DNA from 3 places in the Streptomyces sp. NPDC006208 genome. Region 1 is predicted to be linked to each of the others. Evidence: riboswitches for the same ligand, from Rfam matches in the RefSeq annotation. Region 1 holds a riboswitch; each other region holds the start of a gene.

Region 1 (4,570 bases):
GAGCTGCACCCGCACGTCTGAGACCTTGGTGCGCGGACCGCGCTCCGTCCTGAACAGAAAGGCCCGTCATGTCACAGCAGCAGGAAGAGCGGTTCCCCCGAGGTCTGGTGATCCGGCTGTTCGTCTACCTGATAGCCGGTCACCTCTTCGCCGGCTTCCTCTATCTGCTCTTCCTGGTGGGCGGCAAGGGGTAGCGCGGGGCGTCATGCCTCGTCGAGGAGCCGTTCGCGCAGGCGCTCGCGCGTCTCGGGGGAGAGCCCCAGGCCCTCGGAGAGATAGCGCTCCGTGCCGCCCCACGTCTCCTCGATCGTTTCGAAGGCCGCGGCCAGATACTCGGCGCGGGCGTCGAACAGCGGGGCGAGCAGCTCCATCACCTCGGGGGACATGGCGGCGGGGGAGTTGTCCTTGCGCCGGACCTGGTAGCGGCGGTGGGGGTCGTTGGACTTGAGGTAGTCCGCCTCGATCGCGTCGCGGTCCACGCCGACCGCGAGCAAGGACACCGCGATCGACAGGCCCGCCCGGTCCTTGCCGGCGGCGCAGTGCATCAGCGCAGGGACGCTGTCCTCGGCGAGTGCGTGCAGCACCCGGCTGTGCTCGCCGGTGCGCTCCTTGATGATCATCCGGTACGACGCGGACATCCGTCCCGCGGCCTTGCCGTCCGCGAGGATCGACTTCAGCTGGTCGAGGTTGCCCTCGCGCACCATCTTCCAGAACTCCGCGCCGTCGGCCGGGTCGCTGAGCGGCATGTTCACATTGCGTACGCCCGGCAGCTCGACGTCGGGACCCTCCAGCTTCTGGTCCGCGGCGTTGCGGAAGTCGAAGATCGTGTGCAGCCCGAGCCCGGAGAGGAACGCCGCATCGCTCGCCGTCGCGTTCGCCAGGTGACCGCTGCGGAAGAGCCTCCCGTACCGCACCCGCCGGCCGTCCACCGTCGGCAGTCCGCCCACATCCCGGAAGTTACGAACTCCGGCCAGCTCGGGTTCTGTCGACGGGGCCTGCGGCAGCTGCTGCGTCACGTGGACTCCTGAGGTGACTGCCGTCGGCGCGGCTCGCCGACGGTGGCGTGATGTGGCTCCCGACGATACGACACCCGTTTATCGGGCAATCATCTCGACCGCCGTCAAGGGGCGTTGCGCCGTCCGCCCCGGTCGCGGGGCGGTGTGCGGGCCTGTGTGTACCTGTGAGGGCCTGAAGGGTCGGGGTGATCAAGAGCGCCGACGGGGGCATACGGGGACCGGAAGTCGCTTCGGGTCCTGCTCGGGCGCGGGTGGTCGCACAGACCTGGGGATCCCGGCTGGTTCGGGCCAGGTCTCCGGCAACGCCGTCGCCGTGTCGACGTGCCTGACACGTGTATGCGGAGAGCCCCCGAATGTTTTCGCATTCCTCGACGGAGGGGGAGCCGGTCGAATTCAATGCCGACCCCCGACCTCGCCGGTGGTGAATTAAAGGATCGCCAAGGGCCCTCACGGCGGAGCAATGGGGTGACGTGCATCACTTTCTCTCGACCCAGGTAGGGGCGAATTGCGTTGATCGTCGTGGGGCTTGATCGGTGAGTGGCGGTGTAAATCATTAAATGGTGCTTCTGTCCGAATTGGGTGGTTCCGGTATGGCGTGCCCTGATGTGGGACGCGCCGGAATCGGGTCGTGAGCAGGGTCATATTTGTGACCGTCCGTGGCCGGGCCTCGAGGTCGAATTCCGTTGACGGTGCGGGGGTCGAAGATCCGCGATCCACGGAGCGTGACCGGAAATCCGCAGCGTTTTCCCCGCCCGGCATTACTCCTGGAAATCGGCGGCTTGTTCCGGCCCGTCGAACTCGCTTACGGTCACCGCAATCCGGACGGACCGCCCAATCCTGCCGCTGTCCGGAATTCGATCCCATCCACGTGTGGCAGGAGCGGGGGACCCAGGTAGTACGCCGTATCCGATCAAATCGGACGGCTTGGGGTGAAGTCGGACATCTCGTCCGGCCGGGCAGCTCCAGCCCGAACCCGACAGCTCACCTCGCCGGCGCCGGAGAGGAATGCGCCATGCCCGCAACGGGTAAGCACCGTCGTCCCAAGTCCAACCGGATCACCCGCGGCTTCATCGCCGCCGGTACGGGTGGCGCCGCCATCGCCCTCCCGCTGATGGGTGCCACCGGCGCACACGCCGCAGGCAAGGCCGCGCCCGCCACGGCACCTGCCGCCGCGTCCGGGAAGGCACATGCCGCTGCCCCGGCCACCTTCTCGGCCGGACCGGCCGCCCACGCGCCGGCCGGCAAGAAGGCCACCACCTACTCGGTCGTCCCAGGCGACCACCTCTCCAAGATCGCCGCTGAGCACGATGTGCGCGGTGGCTGGCAGAGCCTGTACGCGGACAACCGCGAAGCTGTCGGCGAGAATCCCTCGCTGATCCACCCCGGCCTCAAGCTGACGATCAACGGCAAGGGGAAGGCGAAGGCTTCCGAGGCAAAGGCCCCCGAGAAGTCCGAGTCCCCGTCCGAGTCGCAGACCCGGCCGTCCAGTGACGACGCGCGGCCCGCCCCGGCGGACACGGCAGAGCCTGTGGAGCAGCAGTCCTCCGAGCCGAGCGCCGAGCGGACCTCCGAGCCCGCGCAGTCCTCCGAGCCGAGCGCCGAGCAGACCTCCACCCCCGAGCAGGCGGCCTCCGGCTCCGGCTTCGCCGCACCCATCGAGGGCGCGCCGATGTCCACCGCTTACCGCACCGCCGGCGCGATGTGGTCCAGCGGCTACCACACCGGCGTCGACTTCGCCGCCGCCACCGGCACCTCCGTCAAGTCCGTGACTGCCGGCACCGTCGTCTCGGCCGGCTGGGGCGGCGCGTACGGCAACCAGGTCGTCATCCAGCACACCGACGGCACCTACTCCCAGTACGCCCACCTCTCCTCGCTGTCCATCTCCAGCGGAGAGTCGGTGACCGGCGGCCAGCAGATCGGCCTGTCCGGCAACACCGGCAACTCCTCGGGTCCGCACCTCCACTTCGAGATCCGCACCGGACCCGGTTACGGCTCCGACGTCGACCCGCTGGCCTACCTGCGCCAGAACGGCGTCTCCATCTGACCGCCCTGACTCCCTGACAGGTTCGGGCGCTGTTGGACCGGCTCCCCCGTCACCGCTCACGCGGGGCGGGGGAGCCGGGGTATTCCGGGTTGGGCGAAACTTGACCGGTGGTAAAGATCACCCCGCGTCAACCCCTCCTACGGTCGCGTAGGTCACACCCGTAAGGGAAAGATGTGCTCCCGTGGCAGACGATTCGAGAACAGAGAACAGCGGCGGAATCGGGTCGTACGCGGCGATCGGTGACAGCTTCACCGAGGGCGTCGGAGATCCCGGACCCGGCGGGACATTCGTCGGATGGGCGGATCGCTTCGCGGTCCTGCTGGACGACCGCATGCCGGAGCACACCTTCCGGTACGCCAACCTCGCCGTGCGGGGCAAGCTCCTCGACCAGATCGTGGAGGACCAGGTGCCGAGGGCCAAGGAACTCGCCCCGGACCTGGTGTCGTTCTGTGCGGGGGGCAACGACATCATCCGGCCCGGCACGGACCCCGACGACGTCGCCGAGCGCTTCGAGCGTGCCGTGGCCGATCTGTCGAGCACGGTCGGCACCGTCTTGGTGACCACCGGGTTCGACACCCGCGACGTCCCCGTCCTGCGCCATCTGCGCGGCAAGATCGCCACATACACCGCGCATGTACGGGCCATTGCCGACCGCTACAACTGCCCGGTGCTCGACCTGTGGTCGCTCAAGTCCGTCCAGGACCGCCGGGCTTGGGACACCGACCGCCTGCACCTGTCTCCGGAGGGGCACACCCGGGTCGCCCTGCGCGCCGCCCAGGTGCTCGGGCTCGACGTGCCCGCCGACCCCGACCAGCCGTGGCCGCCGCTGCCGCCGCGCGGCGCGCTCGAGGTGCGCCGGGACGACATCCAGTGGGCACGTGAGCACCTGGTGCCCTGGATCGGGCGCCGTCTGCGGGGCGAGAGCTCCGGCGACCATGTCGAGGCCAAACGCCCGGACCTGCTGCCGCTGTGACCCGGACGGCGGCGCGCCTGCCCGGTCAGGGGTGCGTCGCCAAGGTCCACGGCCCGCCGGCCGGGGCCGCCGCCGGGATCCGTTCCAGCACGCCGCCCGCGAACACGTCGTACAGCGGCAGCGTCTCCAGATGCACATAACCGATGTGGCAGTCGCAGACGGCGAGCGGGCAGGCCCTCGGGCCGAGGGCCCGCCGGAACGAGCCGTCGTAGAGATTGCCCAGCTCGGCACGGACGAAGTGGCAGCGGCGCACCGTGCCGTCGCCGTCCACGGAGACGACGGACCCGCCCGTACGGCACGGCAGGCCCGCGGAGCGGTGGGGGTGGCGGCTGTAGGGGAACAGTGGGTCGAGCGCCGTCCACAGCGCCGCCTCTTCATCGGTGTATGTGTGGCCCTCGGCCGCGTTGACCCACAGATACACGTGGGGCGGCAGCTCGGAGCGCAGTCTGCGTGCCTGCTCCAGATGGTCCGGAAGACCGACGACACCCACGCTGAACCGGATCTTTCGCCCTGCCAGATCGGTGCATTTCTGAAGGA
Region 2 (4,570 bases), on a different contig from region 1:
GGGGTAGGGCGCGAAGAACCGGTAGTACTTCGACTCGTCGGAGACCTGCTCGTAGAAGCTGACCAGCCGGTCGGCGTCCTCGGTGGTGATGGGCCTGATGCGCGCGGTGCCGCCGTCGCGCAGCACCACGTCCGCTTCCCAGTGATCGGGGTAAGCGTGCTCCGACGAGGTCTGCATGGGGCCAGCGTACGGCCCACCCCACGGGTCGCGGAGGCTGTTGCCGACGGGCAGGCTGGACAGCGCCGATCGGCGGCCTCGCACCGGCCCGCCCACCGGCGCGAGGAGCACGCCACCACCCGTGAGAGACTGGTCTAGACAACCCCGAAGACTTGAAGGGCAACACCATGGCTGAGCGCCGCGTCACTGTCGGCTGGGCCGAGGGCCTTCACGCCCGCCCCGCGTCCATCTTCGTCCGTGCCACCACGGCCTCCGGCGTCCCCGTGACGATCGCGAAGGCCGACGGCACTCCGGTCAACGCCGCGTCCATGCTCGCCGTGCTGGGTCTCGGCGCACAGGGCGGCGAAGAGATCGTGCTCGCCTCGGAGGCCGAGGGCGCCGAAGCCGCCCTGGACCGCCTGGCCAAGCTGGTCGCCGAGGGCCTCGAGGAACTCCCCGAGACCGTCTGACGCGTTCGGCCGCGCAACCGGGCGGTCGAATTCATGGCGAAGCCGCGGCATCCCGAATCAGGGACACCGCGGCTTCACTCTTTCCCCTGGCCCTTTAAATACCGCACGGAATTCGGGCAGCAGAAATAGGCCCGCTGCACGGCATTACACATCTTTGTATACGGCGCCCGTGTTAATGACGGACGCTCGCGGTGTTTACGGCATGTTGCGAAGTCCTCACCCACTCGGGACGGCGCAGCCGGTGGGCCACCGCGGCCCGCTCCGCGTGCAGGGCGGTCAGGGTCCTGGCCCGCTCCACGTCCCCGCGCGCCACGGCGTCCACGATCGCGCCGTGCTCGGCCCAGGACTCGACGGGCTTGGCGGGCTGCTCCACGGTGTACATCCACGCGATCTTGTGGCGCAGCTGGGTGAGCAGGGCGGTCAGCCCCGGGCTGCCGCAGGCCTGGGCGAGCGTCTCGTGGAACCAGCTGCCGAGCGAACGCAGATCCTCGCCCTCACCGCGACGCGCCCGCTCCTGCCCCAGCCTGACCAGGCCGCGGAGCACCTTGAGGTGCGCCTCGGTGCGCCGCTGCGCCGCCCGTGCCGCCCCCAGGGGCTCCAGCAGCAGCCGGATCTCCAGCAGGTCGGCCGCCTCCTGCTCGGTGGGTTCGGCGACATGGGCGCCGGCGTGCCGGCGGCTGACGACGAAGCCCTCGGACTCCAGGGTGCGCAGGGCCTCGCGGACCGGGACCCGGGAGACCCCGTAGCGGCGGGCGAGCTGTTCCTCGGTCAGTCTGCTGCCGCGCTCGAACACACCGGAGACGATGTCGTCGCGGATCGCCGTGCATACCGAGTGCGCGGGAATGCGCATGACCGAACCTCCGCTTTAATCCGCGCGAAACGCCGCCGACGGTGCGCGTTCCCACCCCTGTTCCTGGCCGTGACTCTATTGCAATCGGCGTGATTTTCCGATGGCAGACCGAAATTCATGGATATCTTTTGGCCAGTACAAGTAACGCCGAAGGCCCCGGCGGCGGGCCAGGGCCTTCGATGTGGTGCTCGGGTCGGTTGCGGGCGGCGCCGGCGTCAGACCGTGACGCCGCGGGAGCGCAGGTACGCGAGCGGGTTGATGTCGGAGCCGTAGTCCGCGGTGGTCCGGGCCTCGAAGTGGAGGTGCGGGCCGGTGGAGTTGCCGGTGGAGCCCGCCCGACCGATCTGCTGGCCGGGGATGACCCGCTGGCCGACCGAGACGCCGATGGACGAGAGGTGACCGTACTGGGTGTACGTGCCGTCGTTCATCCGGATCACGACGTTGTTGCCGTACGCACCGCCCCAGCCGGCCTCGACGACCGTGCCGGAGCCGACGGCCACGACCGAGGTGCCGGAGGCGGCATGGAAGTCGATGCCGGTGTGGCTGCCGGAGGACCACTGCGCACCGCCGGCCTGGTAGGCGGTGGAGACGTAGGAGCCGGCGACGGGCAGCTGGAAGGAGTTGAGGCGACGGCGCTCGGCCTCACGGGCGGCGCGCTCCTCGGCCTCGCGGGCGGCCTTGACGCGGGCCTCGGCCTTGCGCTTGGCCTCGGCCGCGGCCTTGGCCTGGGCGGCGGCCCTGGCGGCCTCCTCCTTCTGCGCGGCAGCCTGGTCGGCGACCTCGTCGGCGACGGTGTCCACCGCCACGACCTGGGTCAGGCCGGTGTCCTCGGGCGAGGGGGCTTCGGAGTCGGCGGCGAGGGCCGGAGAGGCGAGGGTTCCGATGACGCCGGTGGTGGCGAGGGTCGCGACGGAGGCCATGCCCGCGCTGCGACGCGCCAGCCGGCTCGGACCACGATGTTTCCCGGTGGCACGGGTGAACGCCATGAAAAGGCTGGTCCTTTCCTTCCTTCTCGCCTACCGGGTTAGCTGACGGGTTCGGAGCAGGAAGGTCTCCTACGGGCACCTCCGCACGGGGTGCGAAGGCATCCGATTCACCCCAGGGACTGAGTGGGTCCCCGGCTCCCCAGGCTCGCGCCTGACGGGGACTCGGCGATGACTGTCCGTGCCGCGGATGCGGCGGGCTACGGCGAACAGCCGGATTGACGCTAGGCCGATCTTCATCCGATCGCCAAAAATTCAGCGTCTTTTGTAGCGCATGCCACAGGGCATACTCCCAACTGCCGTATGAAAACGGACAAAAGACGGAACCCCGGCATCACACCTGAAGCCGGGGTTCCACTTGCCGGTTTTGAGTTGTATGTCTGCTGCGCGGGTCGTCCCGCGGCGCAATCAGCCGCTGACGACGGTCACTTCACCGATACCGAGCGCCCGCACCGGCTCCTCGATCTGCGACGCGTCACCGACAAGCACCGTGACCAGCCGGTCCACCGGGAAGGCGTTGACGGCCGCCGCGGTCGCCTCGACCGTGCCCGTCTCGGCCAGCCGCCTGTACAGCTCCGCCTGGTAGTCGTCCGGGAGGTGCTGCTCGACCTGGTCGGCGAGCGTGCCCGCCACGGACGCCGCCGTCTCGTACTTCAGCGGGGCGACGCCCACCAGGTTCTGCACGGCGACGTCGCGCTCGGCATCGGTCAGACCCTCGGCCGCCAGTGTGCGCAGCACCTTCCACAGGTCGTCCAGCGCCGGGCCGGTGTTGGGCGTGTCGACCGAGCCGCTGATGGCGAGCATCGACGCACCGGTGCCGTCGGGCGCGGACCGGAGCACCTGGCCGAAGGCCCGTACGCCGTAGGTGTAGCCCTTCTCCTCGCGCAGCACACGGTCGAGGCGGGAGGTGAGGGTGCCGCCCAGGCAGTACGCGCCCAGCACCTGGGCCGGCCAGACGCGGTCGTGGCGGTCCGGGCCGATGCGGCCGATGAGCAGCTGGGTCTGCACCGCTCCGGAACGGTCCACGATGACCACCCGGCCGGTGTCGTCGGCGGTGATCGGCGGTACCGGACGGGACTCGGTCTTGTCGCCGGTCCAGGCGCCGAGGGTGTCGGCGAGCACGGCGTCCAGATCGACCCCCGTGAGGTCACCGACGATCACGGCAGTGGCGGTGGCGGGCCGCACATGGGCCGCGTAGAAGGCCCGCACCGCCGCGGAGTCGATCCCCGCCACGGTCTCCTCCGTGCCCTGACGCGGCCGCGACATGCGCGAGCTCGCAGGGAAGAGCTCCTTGGAGAGCTGCTTGGCGGCGCGCCTGGCCGGGTTCGCCGTCTCGTGCGGGATCTCGTCCAGCCGGTTGCGCACCAGGCGATCGACCTCGCTGTCGGCGAAGGCGGGCGTGCGCAGTGCCTCGGCCAGCAGCCCGAGCGCCTTGGGCAGCCGGGAGGCCGGGACCTCAAGGGAGACCCGGACGCCGGGGTGGTCGGCGTGCGAGTCGAGCGTGGCGCCGCAGCGCTCGAGCTCGGCCGCGAACTCCTCGGCGCTCCACTTGTCGGTGCCCTCCGACAGGGCGCGCGCCATGATCGTGGCGACGCCGTCCAGACCGTCCGGCTCGGCGTCCAGCGGGGCGTCGAGGAAGATCTCGACGGCCACCACCTGCTGGCCGGGGCGGTGGCAGCGCAGCACGGTCAGACCGTTCTCCAGCGTGCCGCGCTCGGGGGCGGGGAAGGCCCAGGGCCGGGCGGTGCCGGGGGTGGGCTGCGGGTGGAAGTCCATGGTCACGGCAGCGTCACTCACTGGTCCGCGCCCTCCTGCTCGTCGTTGTCGGCGGAGGTGTCCGCCGAGCCGGCCTCGTCGCCTTCCTCGCCCTTGTCCTCGGATGCGGGCTCGTACACGAGGACCGCCCTGTTGGTGGGGTGCAGCCGGGCCTTGGCAACCGCCTGCACCTCCTCAGCGGTGACCTCGAGTACCCGCCGCACGGCGGTCAGCGCGAGCTGCGGGTCGCCGAACAGCACGGCGTACCGGCACAGTTCGTCGGCCCGGCCGGCGACGGTGCCGAGCCGGTCCAGCCACTCACGCTCCAGCTGCGCCTGGGCCCGCTCCATCTCCTC
Region 3 (4,570 bases), on a different contig from region 1:
GAGAACCGGTCCGCGTCCGGCCTGCGTGCCATTCCCCTCGCCTCCCCTTCACACGCGTACGTCCCCGGACACGGTACGGGACCGTGGCCGGGGACGTACGGACGACAGGGCGTCAGCCGGTGATCGGCCAGGGATCACGCGGTGACCCGGCCGGCGATCGGGCCGGTGATCAGTCCTTGTAGCGCGGGAACGCGCTGCGGCCCGCGTACACCGCCGCGTCGTCGAGGATCTCCTCGATACGCAGCAGCTGGTTGTACTTGGCGACGCGCTCGGAGCGGGCCGGGGCGCCGGTCTTGATCTGTCCGCAGTTGGTGGCGACGGCCAGGTCGGCGATGGTGACGTCCTCGGTCTCACCGGAGCGGTGGGACATCATGCACTTGAAGCCGTTGCGCTGGGCGAGCTCCACGGCGTCCAGCGTCTCGGTCAGCGAACCGATCTGGTTGACCTTGACGAGCAGGGCGTTGGCCGCGCCGTCCTCGATGCCACGGGCCAGGCGCTCCGGGTTGGTGACGAAGAGGTCGTCGCCGACGATCTGCACCTTGGTGCCCAGCTTGTCGGTGAGGACCTTCCAGCCGGCCCAGTCGTCCTCGAACAGCGGGTCCTCGATGGAGACCAGCGGGTACGAGGCGACGAGCTCCTCGTAGTACTCGGTCATCTCGGCGGCCGAGCGGGCCTTGCCCTCGAACTCGTAGGCGCCGTCCTTGTAGAACTCGGAGGCGGCGACGTCGAGCGCGAGCGCGATGTCCTTGCCGGGCGCGTAGCCGGCTTCCTTGATGGCCTCGAGGATCAGGTCCAGGGCGGCGCGGTTGGAGTCGAGGTTCGGCGCGAAGCCGCCCTCGTCGCCGAGGCCGGTGGACAGGCCCTTCTGCTTCAGGACCTTCTTGAGGGTGTGGTACACCTCGGTGCCCCAGCGCAGGGCCTCGGAGAAGGACTCCGCGCCGATCGGCGCGATCATGAACTCCTGGATGTCCACGTTGGAGTCGGCGTGCGAGCCGCCGTTCAGGATGTTCATCATCGGAACGGGCAGCAGGTGCGCGTTCGGGCCGCCGAGGTAGCGGAACAACGGCAGGTCGGAGGCCTCGGACGCGGCGTGTGCCACGGCGAGGGAGACGCCGAGAATGGCGTTGGCACCGAGCGAGGACTTGTCCGGGGTGGCGTCCAGGTCGAACATCGCCTGGTCGATCAGGCGCTGCTCGGTGGCGTCGTAACCGACGAGCTCCGGGCCGATCTGCTCGATGACGGCGAGGACGGCCTTCTCGACGCCCTTGCCCTGGTAACGGTTCTGGTCACCGTCGCGGAGCTCGAGGGCCTCGAATGCACCGGTGGAGGCGCCGGACGGAACGGCAGCACGACCCGTGCTGCCGTCGTCGAGGCCAACCTCGACCTCGACCGTGGGGTTGCCTCGGGAGTCCAGGATTTCCCGGGCTACGACGACGTCGATGGACGGCACGAGCATCTCCTTCTGGGATGTGACGCTGGTAGTGCAGGTCTCTTGGCCTTGCGGCAAGAGCCTAACCGCCTCGCGGGCATCGGCTGCCCGATGCCCGCCCCCTGGGACGAAAAAGGGCATCAAGACCGCCGCTGCCGGACAAATGGTGCCGGATCTACCCGTCGGTAACCGCTTCCGCGAGCGGGCCGAAACGACTGAACCCCGGTCCGGCACCAAGGGGGGAAGGGTGCGCCGGACCGGGGCGAGTGGGGGACGGGGCCTGCCGCGGCAGCCGGTGGTCCGCCGGGTCCACCGGTGTGCGGAAGCCCCTGGGGACGCCGCGCGTCCCCGGAGGGGGTCAGCCCAGGCGGAGCAGCTGACCCGGGTTGATCACATTGACGTCCTTGATGACGTCCTTGTTCAGGTCGTACAGCTTCTTCCAGCCGCCCTTGACCTTCTCGGTCTTGGCGATCGAGCTCAGGGTGTCGCCGGCCTTGACCTTGTACTCGGCCTTCTTGGCGGCCTTCTTCGCCGGGGCCGCCGGGCGCTCGGAACGGGTGACCGGGGCCTCGGCCCGCTTCGGGGCGGGCTTCGCGGCCTCGGCGCCGCCGGCGTACGGGGCACTGGACAGGTTCACGCCGCAGTGCGGCCACGCGCCCTTGCCCTGGCCGGCGAGGACCTTCTCGGCTATCTCGATCTGCTGCGACTTCGACGCCTGGTCGGCGGTCGCGGCATAGGCGGAGCCGCCGTATGCGGCCCAGGTGGAGGCGGAGAACTGCAGTCCGCCGTAGAAACCGTTGCCGGTGTTGACGGACCAGTTGCCGCCGGACTCGCACTGGGCGACGGTGTCCCACTCGGACGCGGTCGCGGCGGACACGGAGGTGGCACCGAGGACGGGGACGGCGACGGCGGCACCGGTGACGCCGACGAGCGTGGCGAAACGGGTGGCCTTGGACGGGCGACGGCGCTTGAGCGTGGTGGCGCGCAGCATGGGACATCTCCTCACCGACGCCTGCGAGGTGAGCTGTCGGGTTCGGGCCGGTGGGGTGTCCCCGGTTCCCTCAGGAACCATGGGACGAGTGCCCGGCCGCGCACCTGGTGCGCGGCTTCACCCCAAGCCGGTTCCGTCCGTCGGTCTCAACGTCCGGGCCCGGCACTTACCTTGGGTCCCCCGCTCCTGCCTACGGCGCTGTGAGCGACGACTGTTCCCCCCGACCGGCGGCAGGATTCGGCGTGACGGTCGACGGGGCCCGCGATGGCGAGCGGTCAGACCGTAGACACAGCCCTCCCCGATGTTCAAAGCGTGAACATCGGGGAGAAATCGCCCGAACCGGACGGAAGGAAAGTCCCTTTTTCGCAGGTCAGGCCCGAGATGGCCGGATCGCGCAAGCGTGGTACGCGAGTTGCCGCAAAGAGACCCTTGTCTCACTCGAACAGAACGGACATAACGCCGCGAACTGCCGCTACTTCAGATCGAGATCAAGGCTCTGGCCGGGGAGGATGAGATCGGGGTCGGCGCCTACGGTCTCCTCGTTGGCCTGATAGATCGCCTTCCAGCCGCCGGACACCTCGCGCTCGTCGGCGATGGCCCACAGGCTGTCGCCGGGCCGGACGGTGTAGGCGCCGGGCTCGGCGTCCGCTTCTGCGGCCGCCCGCTCCGAACTGTCACCGCGTGAGGCGTGACGACCAGTTTCACGGCCCTTGTCCGTATTGCCTGATTCCGCCTCGTCGGGAGCGGGTTCACCCCGGTGCTTACCGGTGCCGTTCGCCGCGTCGGAACCCTCGGGAGCCGGATCCCCGGAAGCGCCCTCGGTCGGGTCGGACTGCCCCGCCGGGTCCGATACGTCTGATTCGTCCTTTGAATCTGACTTGTCCGGTGTGCTCTTCGGCGCGTCACTCGTGCCGGGATCCTTCGACCCGGCCGGAGCGCTCGGCTCCGGAGACACCACCTCGCCCAGCTCCACACCCGGATCGACACCGGCCGCGGCGTCATCGCCCTGCAGCCCGGCGATCGCACCGCACATGGGCCACGCCTCGGGCCCCTGCGCGTCGAGCACCTTCTCGGCGACGGCTATCTGCTGGGAGCGGCTGGCGAGGTCGGCGCTGGGCGCGTACGCCGTGCCGCCGTAGTCCTCCCAGGTCTCCTGCGAGAACTGCAGCCCGCCGTAGTACCCGTTGTCGAGGTCGGCACTCCACATGCCACCGCTCTCGCACTCGGCGACGCGGTCCCATGTGGCCCCTTCCGCCGCGGAGGCGGATCCGGCGCCGAGCAGCGGAATGGCGATGGCGGAGCCGGTCACCCCCGCCGCGACGAGGAGTGCCGGAGCCTGACGGGGTCGGCGGTGCCGTCCGTTCCCGGAGCGCATGCGGTTGCCTTTCGCGTGACTACAGATGACTGCGTGCCTGCTGGTACGGCCGAGTCGACGGTGAACGTAGCCGGATCGCACGTGAGTCACAAGTCGATGCAGCGGAGATCACGTGAAAGTCACGATATTGATCGTGCGTCAGTTTCCGGAAGGTGTGAACTCAACGGGCAGAGTGCGCAATCCGCGCATGATGAGTCCCCCACGCCACCGCAAATCGTCCGGATCGCCCGCAAGTCGTACATCCGGCATTCTTCGGAGCAGCGTCGCGAGCGCGGTCTGTCCCTCCAGCCTGGCCAGCGGCGCACCGAGGCAGTAGTGGATGCCGTGCCCGTACCCGAGGTGCTGGTTGTCACTCCGGGACAGGTCGAGCGTGTCCGGGGCGCTGAAGCGCTCCGGGTCGCGGTCGGCTGCCGCGAGCACGACGAGGACGGGGTCGCCCGCCGCGATGGACTGCCCGCCGATGGTGAGCGGCTCGGTGGCGAAACGCCAGGTCGCGAGTTCCACCGGCCCGTCGTAGCGCAGCAGTTCCTCGACGCCGGTCGCCAGCAGCTCGCTCTCGCCGGCCGCGAGGGAGCGCTCCAGCCGCTCGCGCTGAACGGGGTTGCGCAGCAGCGCGTACATACCGTTGCCGATGAGGTTGACGGTGGTCTCGAAGCCGGCGAAGAGAAGGATGAAGGCCATCGCCGCGGCCTCGTTCTCGGTGAGGTGCTCGCCGTGGTCGGACGCCTTGATGAGCCCCGAGATCAGGTCGTCGCCCGGTTCCTCCCGTTTGCGG

What was found. Region 1 has a riboswitch for cyclic di-AMP ahead of ABZ208_RS01860 (peptidoglycan DD-metalloendopeptidase family protein). Riboswitches for the same ligand answer to the same signal wherever they lie in the genome.
Positions count from the first base shown of each region.
Region 2: linked by a shared signal. The riboswitch ahead of ABZ208_RS12280 (M23 family metallopeptidase) and the one ahead of ABZ208_RS01860 (peptidoglycan DD-metalloendopeptidase family protein) in region 1 are both predicted to bind cyclic di-AMP.
Region 3: linked by a shared signal. The riboswitch ahead of ABZ208_RS20265 (transglycosylase family protein) and the one ahead of ABZ208_RS01860 (peptidoglycan DD-metalloendopeptidase family protein) in region 1 are both predicted to bind cyclic di-AMP.

Region 1 is NZ_JBEXSW010000002.1:116,736-121,305, forward strand. Features, by position in the region: gene ABZ208_RS01845 (XRE family transcriptional regulator) at 1-21, shown strand, start outside; gene ABZ208_RS01850 (DUF6126 family protein) at 69-194, shown strand; gene ABZ208_RS01855 (tyrosine-protein phosphatase) at 204-1,016, opposite strand; cyclic di-AMP (ydaO/yuaA leader) riboswitch at 1,845-2,024, shown strand; gene ABZ208_RS01860 (peptidoglycan DD-metalloendopeptidase family protein) at 2,029-3,060, shown strand; gene ABZ208_RS01865 (SGNH/GDSL hydrolase family protein) at 3,242-4,033, shown strand; gene ABZ208_RS01870 (STM4011 family radical SAM protein) at 4,059-4,570, opposite strand, start outside.
Region 2 is NZ_JBEXSW010000012.1:113,185-117,754, reverse strand. Features, by position in the region: gene ABZ208_RS12295 (GNAT family N-acetyltransferase) at 1-177, opposite strand, end outside; gene ABZ208_RS12290 (HPr family phosphocarrier protein) at 345-626, shown strand; gene ABZ208_RS12285 (GntR family transcriptional regulator) at 799-1,476, opposite strand; gene ABZ208_RS12280 (M23 family metallopeptidase) at 1,692-2,462, opposite strand; cyclic di-AMP (ydaO/yuaA leader) riboswitch at 2,475-2,640, opposite strand; gene ABZ208_RS12275 (pitrilysin family protein) at 2,868-4,235, opposite strand; gene ABZ208_RS12270 (pitrilysin family protein) at 4,253-4,570, opposite strand, start outside.
Region 3 is NZ_JBEXSW010000023.1:78,457-83,026, reverse strand. Features, by position in the region: gene ABZ208_RS20275 (septum formation initiator family protein) at 1-32, opposite strand, end outside; gene eno (phosphopyruvate hydratase) at 170-1,450, opposite strand; gene ABZ208_RS20265 (transglycosylase family protein) at 1,788-2,420, opposite strand; cyclic di-AMP (ydaO/yuaA leader) riboswitch at 2,424-2,628, opposite strand; gene ABZ208_RS20260 (transglycosylase family protein) at 2,893-3,795, opposite strand; gene ABZ208_RS20255 (cytochrome P450) at 3,934-4,570, opposite strand, start outside.